One region of the Alteribacillus bidgolensis genome, then DNA from elsewhere that is predicted to be linked to it. Evidence: predicted binding sites of a transcription regulator. Region 1 holds the regulator's gene; the other holds the start of a gene.
What was found. Region 1 encodes LexA, which represses DNA repair genes until DNA is damaged. Its sites were predicted from a motif close to CGAACATATGTTCG; they were not measured.

Region 1 (3,593 bases):
AATGGGATATGTTCCGCTCTCAAGTACACCCTTGGGAAAGAGAACAATTTCTCTCCACATACTAAAATTAATTTTTAACCCCTTGATGACGTATCATCAAGGGGTTTTTACACGTTTGGTATAGGCAACAGGGAGACGTCTGCACACTTTATGGGGGATAACATATATTAACCATTGCCTAGTCGTTGTAAGAAGGAGTAATTACATTGAATATACGTTTGCGTTCTGTAGACCCCGCACTGTACCATTTTGCCCAATCTGAACGTTTTAAGCTTTTTAAAACAGCATCGGCAAACATTTTGAATGTAAAGCACCTAAACTCGGTTCTATCATATGTATATGAAGGACTTCCAAATCGTTACGGGGCAGCGCCACCACATAACGCTGCTGATGGATATACAGCAGAACCTCTTTTCATCAACCGATCACTGCTCGATTTGCTCCAAGAAGGGGGATATATTTTTTATACGAGGCACGGAGAAGCAACCGTAGGAGAAGATCAACCGAATTTCCTTTTCGAAAATTGTTTTACTCAAAGAAATCTCTCTGAGGCAGGAAGAAGACAAGCTGTTTTATACGGAGAAGTAATTCGCACGTTACGTATTCCTATTGAGTATCCAATTATAACTGCTCCTTTTTGCCGAACGAGAGAAACTGCTGAATTGGCTTTTGGCAAAAGCAATCTCGTAGAGGACCCTTTTTGGATTAATATTTATAGACTGGGAAGTCATATGAGTGCCATAAAACAGGAAAGAATTTTAAACTCCCTACATTCATTTCTAGAAATACCGCCTGCTCCGAGAAAAAATAAGGTCGTTGTCGCTCACAGTTTTCCCCCAGGCGTAGGGTTAGGTCAGATTCCTAACATGGGAACAGTAGTTGTAAAACCATTTGGACAGGGAAACGGCTATGAAATTGCAGGTTATCTAACTTTAGGACAATGGATGAGTTGGATGGAATAAATATGAAGGAGAAATGAATAGAAACGAAAAGGTTCATTTTAAAAATGCAGCGATAAACGATTCAAGGTAAAGGACATGTGCGTTTTTAGCAGAAGTTCTTTTCCTTTTTCATTAGTGGTCTTTTATATAGCGACAAGCCGCGTTTTTCTACTCTTAGACCAACATCCAATTATTAATAATTTATTTCTGAAAAGGTTATACAACTGTCTAAACAAATCTAAAGAGAGATCATAAATTATTAAAGAGGACACGTCAGGGGAGGGATATTAATGGGATACGGTTATAAAGACAGTTTTGCGTTGATTGTAGTATTATTTATACTGCTAATCATCGTAGGAACTGCATTTGTTAAATACTAATCACCGCTTCGAACGTGGGGTGATTTGTCAATAGTGCAGTAAAATGAGAGGCCAAAAATAACCCGGCTAATGTTTCATAACATTGATGGCCGGGTTGTTTCATGTAAAATATGGACAATTAATGCAGCGTTCGAAATACACCCGTAACTTTCCCCAGAATAGTACAATTGTCTAAAATAATTGGTTCCAACGCAGCATTCTCTGGCTGCAGACGAATAAAATTTTCTTCTTTGTAAAAGCGTTTTACTGTAGCTTCAAGTTCTTCTGTCATTGCTACAATAATATCTCCATTATCTGCGGTCTGCTGTTGTCTAACAATGACGAGATCGCCATCATAAATACCAGCTTCGATCATACTGTCCCCTTGAATAGTTAAGATGAATACTTTTTCATCTGAGACCATACGCTCTGGTAAGGGGATATACTCTTCAATATTTTCTACAGCAGTAATTGGATCCCCCGCTGTAACTTTACCTAATACAGGAACATAAACAGCATTGCTTTCTGAAATGTGCGGCTGCACGTCTTCTAGTTCTAATACTTCAATCGCTCTTGGCTTGGTTGGGTCACGCCGAATCAACCCTTTATTTTCAAGCCTGGAGAGATGACCGTGCACCGTTGAACTGGATGCGAGGCCAACAGCTTCACCGATTTCACGTACGGAAGGAGGATAACCTTTTTGCCGGACTTCATCTTTTATATAATCTAAAATTTGCTGCTGGCGTTTCGATAATTTTGGCATCGGTTCAGCACCTCTATTTCTAATATTTTCATGTGTTAAGTATAGCATGGAAAACATATGTACGCAAACATTCGTTCTAATTATCACTTGACGGGAACAAAGGTTCCCTTTATACTGAATCATAATAAGAACATACATTCTCATGAGTCGGAGGGAAAGTAATGTATACCAAAATGAAACAGTTAAGCAGTCAGGAATGGGCCATTTTAATTCTTTTTATTATTTCTATCATTTCACTCGTATTAACTGTTCAATTAACTTCGTATGAAGAAGATAAAGACGTGTATGTAAATACGCTGGATGAAGAGAAAGAAGATGTGCTAACCTATACGTGGGTGGATGAGTGAAAAAGGAAAATAAATATGAGCTAATGAAAAGGTGAGGGAATTATTGAAAAGCTGCATAATATATTGCCGGGTAAGTACAAATAAAGAAACACAGAAATCATCATTAAAAAGGCAACAAGAAGAACTCATTCATTTATCAGAAAAAAAGGGATTTTACCTCTCAAAAATTATTGCAGAGGAAGCTAGCGGGTATTCGATTGAAAGGGATGGCCTGCTTGAAGTTCTGGATCTTTTATCTGCAAAAGAAGCTGATGTTTTATGTATACAGGATGATACTAGATTAGGACGAGGAAATGCCAAAGTGGCCATGCTTCATCAATTATTTAAACTAAATATCCCTATATATACGGTGAAAGACGAAGGAGTACTTCAGTTGTCTGAAACTGATAACATGTTGATGGATATATTGTCTATGGTAGAAGAACATCAAAGAAAATTACATAATTTAAAGATTAAAAGAGGAATGAAACAAGCAGTAGCCAGTGGATATAAGCCTGAAAAAAATTTATCTGACCGCAGGCAGGGCGGAAGGAAAAAGAAAGATGCACCAATTGAAGAAATTGTTCGGCTTAGAAAATTAGAACTGACATTTTATGATATTGCAGCAACATTGCGTGGATTTGGTTATGATGTTTCAAAGGCTACTGTACACAGAAGGTACAAAGAACACATGGAGAAAATAGCTAATAATTCGGAGTAATTCCTTTGTTGCTTGGAAAATTTTGAATTTGAGTGTTATGGAGCGCCTCTCATCAAGTACAATAGCTGTTGCAAATCATAAATAGATCATTTACATTAAAAGACAAGTTAAAAAAGCGGAACATTAGGGAGGTTTTCATACATTTATGCTTTCTCAAGAGAAGATTGCACGTATTAATGAACTAGCTAACCGTTCTAAAACTACGGGTTTAACGGAGCAGGAAGAAAAAGAACAGAAAATGCTGCGGCAAGAATATTTATCTAAATTCCGTTCCTCCTTTAAAAGCCAGCTGCAATCCGTAAAAGTTGTGGATCCGAATGGTAAAGATGTTACTCCCGATCAATTAGTTAAAACGAAAAGAAATAACTTGAACTATCGTCAGTAGTTTCATATACAGATAAAAAGTGCCTGATGGTTAACGCACCATCAGGCTTTTTATATATTACTGTGAAAATCGGATACAATTCTAATTATGATCTAAAA
Region 2 (3,593 bases), 630 kb from region 1:
CTATTTCCAGAATTTTTCTTCCTTTTCTTCGTTTTTATTGTTTGTATCCATTTAATGTGCTTGTCCCTTTCATGGTTACCACATTTTCTTCAGAGGCCGAGTCGAAGGTTTTGATATCTACTAAGCCATTCATCGTCCCTTTGTTTGTTTCAAACGTTAGATGTTCTTTACGGCTGTCTCGTAGACCTTTCATTAGAAAAACTCGACTTGCCGCCATGTAAAGGAAACCGCCTAAAAACGCCACGTCCTGTGGCAACGGCGGCATTAGTATGTCCTGTACGTTGGAAGACGTAGTTTTTCTTATACTTTGTTCCTTTAACAAAGTTAAACTTTCCTAAAGTATAAAAAAGCGCTGGTTTTCGACTCCATATATTTTTACTTCCCAATTTTCAGGATCATCATTTTTCACCTTAATTTCACCGGTATCAAATTGAATCTCTTCGTTTTGTTCATTAAATAGTTGGTCTACTTTCATTTTAGCACGCCTCCTATCTATTCTCTGTTGTCCTGTGTGCTTGTTCTTTTCCCTGGTGTTATGTCTCTTAAACGTGGAAGAGAAACGTTTTTATAATCATTGCTCACCCATATATTTGCAGCGTATTATGTACGATTGTCTTTTCGATGATATGTTTGTTTCTATTTTTTTCTTTGGCTAAAAAAGACACTATATTTGAAAGAAACAAAGGTGTTGTTTGTTTTTCTTTAAAAGGTCCATCAAATGGCCATGGCCCATCTGTTTCTATTAATAATTGTTCGTTTGGAATCATGGAAGCTAAAATTTGATCTCTATGGCGGTAGCAAACTTCTGGGGTAAGAGAAATGTAATAACCGGAGGCGGTTATCTGCCGGACAACTTCCGGCTGTGCTTTCAGCCAGTGAAAATGAGCGGACAGATTCGGGGTTTCTTGCTGCAAAAGCTGATATACGATTTCTGCCTTATCATGAACCGCATGCAATGCAGCCGGAAGCATGTAATCTTTTGCTGTATGCAAACATCTTTTTAAAAAATCAATATGTTGTTCAAGCGAAGTCGGAAGCTGCTCGAGTTCATAATGCGGCAGACCAATCTCTCCTATGCATGCTATTTTATCTCGCTCCTGGCATACAAGACGCTGCCATTCTTGAAAATCGGCTTCTTTGGGCAGACCTTTCTCTGGATGAAAACCAACACCAGCCAAAATGAAGTCTGAAAATTTCTCTTTTAGCTCCAGTGTTTTGTACGAAGAAGCAAGATTATTGGAAACAGCGACGACTTTTTGGATACCGGCTTCTTTCCATTTTTCTATGCTGGATTCGATGTTTTCGTATTGTTCTAAATGGATATGAGCATCTATCATGAAATACTCCTTTTTATACCCATCATAATGCAAGGAAGACAAGTTGGGAAGAGGATTTTAAGAGGAAATGTGGGTTCATTTTAAACCTAATGAATTTTTTATGCGGTATATATCTTTTTTATTTGTTCAGGTTCATCTTTTAATACGTCGTGGCTTGCTTCAAGGTTCTCTAATCAATCTTTTATGTCGCTGAATTCTTTGGCATTCTGTATTTTCATGCCGTCTATTTCTGCTTTTAATTCTTCCTGACCCGTTTTTAAGGCTGAAAGCATCTGCCCATGTTCTCGAAGGATGGTTCCATGATCTCTTAAAGTCTCCTGAATGTTGTGAAGTGCCCCTAAAATCTGCTTTTCCATTTCCATTATTTTCTCCTCCTTTCTCGACGAATGTAAAGCTATTATACCACGGGCATTCTTATTTTAGAAAACCTTAGCTTACCGCCAGATCCTGATGGCGGAAGCCTTAGTTTTTCTTATACTTTGATCCTTTAACAAAGTTAAATGTTCCTAAAGTGTAAAAAGAAATCTGACAGCGGCTGATGGAAAATGTCTACTGTTGTTAAAGAACATTCGTTCCCATATAATAGAACTATATAGAGTCTTTTTAATGGAGCGATGATGATGGAGCGGATCGTCTTTTTAGTGGATATGCAATCGTTTTATGCTAGTTTTGAAAAGGTCTGCCGCACCGATCTTGAAAATAAACCCGTTGTGGTGGCAGGAGACCCAAAAATCCGAAGCGGTGTCATCCTGGCTGCCTGCCCGACCGCTAAACAATGGGGAGTAAAAACCGCTGAAGCTCTTTGGGAAGCAGAAAATAAATGCCCGGATCTCGTTGTCATTAAACCGCGTATGCAGGCCTATTTAAATGCATCGGTTGAAATTGCCTCCGTGCTTGAAATGTTCAGCGATGAAGTCGAACCGTACAGTGTTGATGAAATTTTTGTGGAAATGACCTATTCTCTTGAACCGTTCGGGGGCAATCCCGTGAAAGCAGCAGCGCGTATGAAACGGCAGATTAAACGAATGCTCGGCGTAAACGCCCGTGTTGGCATTGGTCCGACAAAAGTACTTGCCAAGATGGCTTGTGACCATTTCGCAAAAAAAACACCAGAAGGCATTTTCACATTATCTCAAGATAATTTACAGCAGAAACTGTGGCCGCGTTCGATTGGGGATTTATTTGGTGTAGGAAAACGGATGGAGTACCACCTTCGCAATATGGGCATTCGCACGATCGGCCAGCTTGCCCGCTTTCCGCTCGAACAGATGAAAAAGCGCTGGGGCATAAATGGAGAGCTGCTTTGGCGGACGGCGTATGGATGGGACCCCTCTCCGGTAACAGTCGACACCCATATCCGCCGCAAAGGAATCGGTCATCATATGACGCTCCCCCGCGATTATTATACATGGGACGAAGTGAAAGTCGTTTTGAGGGAACTAAGTGAAGAAGTGGCGCGCCGTGCTAGGCAGAACGGCTACATGGGCACCACTGTGTCAGCCGGAGCGGGAGGCCATGATTTTGACTTCCCGGCTGGCTTTCATCGGCAGAAAAAACTGGAGGATTACACCAATGACGGAAGAGTGATCTATGATGCGGCTGCTGAGCTTTTTCATGAGCATTGGGACAAATACCCCTTACGAAGCGTAGGTATTACGCTCGACCAGCTCGCAGATGATACTTTTCGCCAGCTCAACCTGTTTCACCCCCTTCAAGACCGCGAAACTTTGAATCAAACAGTAGATAAATTAAAAGAACGTTTCGGCAGCGGCACACTCCTTTATGCTTCTTCTCTTACCGATGCAGGCCAGGCTCAGCTGCGCGCACAAAAAATCGGCGGCCATTATAAATAGTGCTTGCCCCCAGTGGTGGAAAAAACTTGGCTTCTCGCCAAATGTCCGGCGGAAGCCATTGTATTCATTACGTGAACTTTTAATCTAATTCAAACGTCTAAAAAGATTTCAAAATTTTATTTATTTTAGTATAATGAAATGAGAACATAGTCTTTTCAGATTTAACGGGAGGGGATTTTTTGAACAGAGAAGATTTAATTGCTCCAGAAAAGTACAATGTAACAAATGAATTGGAAGCGTTTACAAATGATGAGAACCGGATTGCAGTACGCTGGTTAAGTGAAGACGGCAAGAGACTGGAAGTGTCTTACGCTGAGTTAATCCGGCGAACCAATCAATACGCTAACGCACTGGCTGCAGCCGGATTTGAAAAAGGCGATCGGATTCTTATTATTCTGCCGCG

Region 2: a site for LexA is predicted at 1,900-1,913, ahead of CEF16_RS08335 (DNA polymerase IV). Genes of this name have one in related genera too.

What each region holds. Positions count from the first base shown of each region.
Region 1 is NZ_KZ614149.1:1,011,229-1,014,821, reverse strand. It holds gene glnA (type I glutamate--ammonia ligase) at 1-65, shown strand, start outside; gene CEF16_RS05270 (histidine phosphatase family protein) at 207-962, shown strand; gene CEF16_RS05265 (YjcZ family sporulation protein) at 1,232-1,321, shown strand; gene lexA (transcriptional repressor LexA) at 1,440-2,063, opposite strand; gene CEF16_RS05255 (hypothetical protein) at 2,225-2,410, shown strand; gene CEF16_RS05250 (YneB family resolvase-like protein) at 2,454-3,110, shown strand; gene CEF16_RS05245 (DUF896 domain-containing protein) at 3,256-3,495, shown strand.
Region 2 is NZ_KZ614149.1:1,645,275-1,648,867, forward strand. It holds gene CEF16_RS23235 (hypothetical protein) at 35-217, opposite strand; gene CEF16_RS23670 (hypothetical protein) at 335-475, opposite strand; gene CEF16_RS08325 (TatD family hydrolase) at 579-1,337, opposite strand; gene CEF16_RS08330 (hypothetical protein) at 1,511-1,699, opposite strand; gene CEF16_RS08335 (DNA polymerase IV) at 1,955-3,190, shown strand; gene mbcS (acyl-CoA synthetase MbcS) at 3,370-3,593, shown strand, end outside.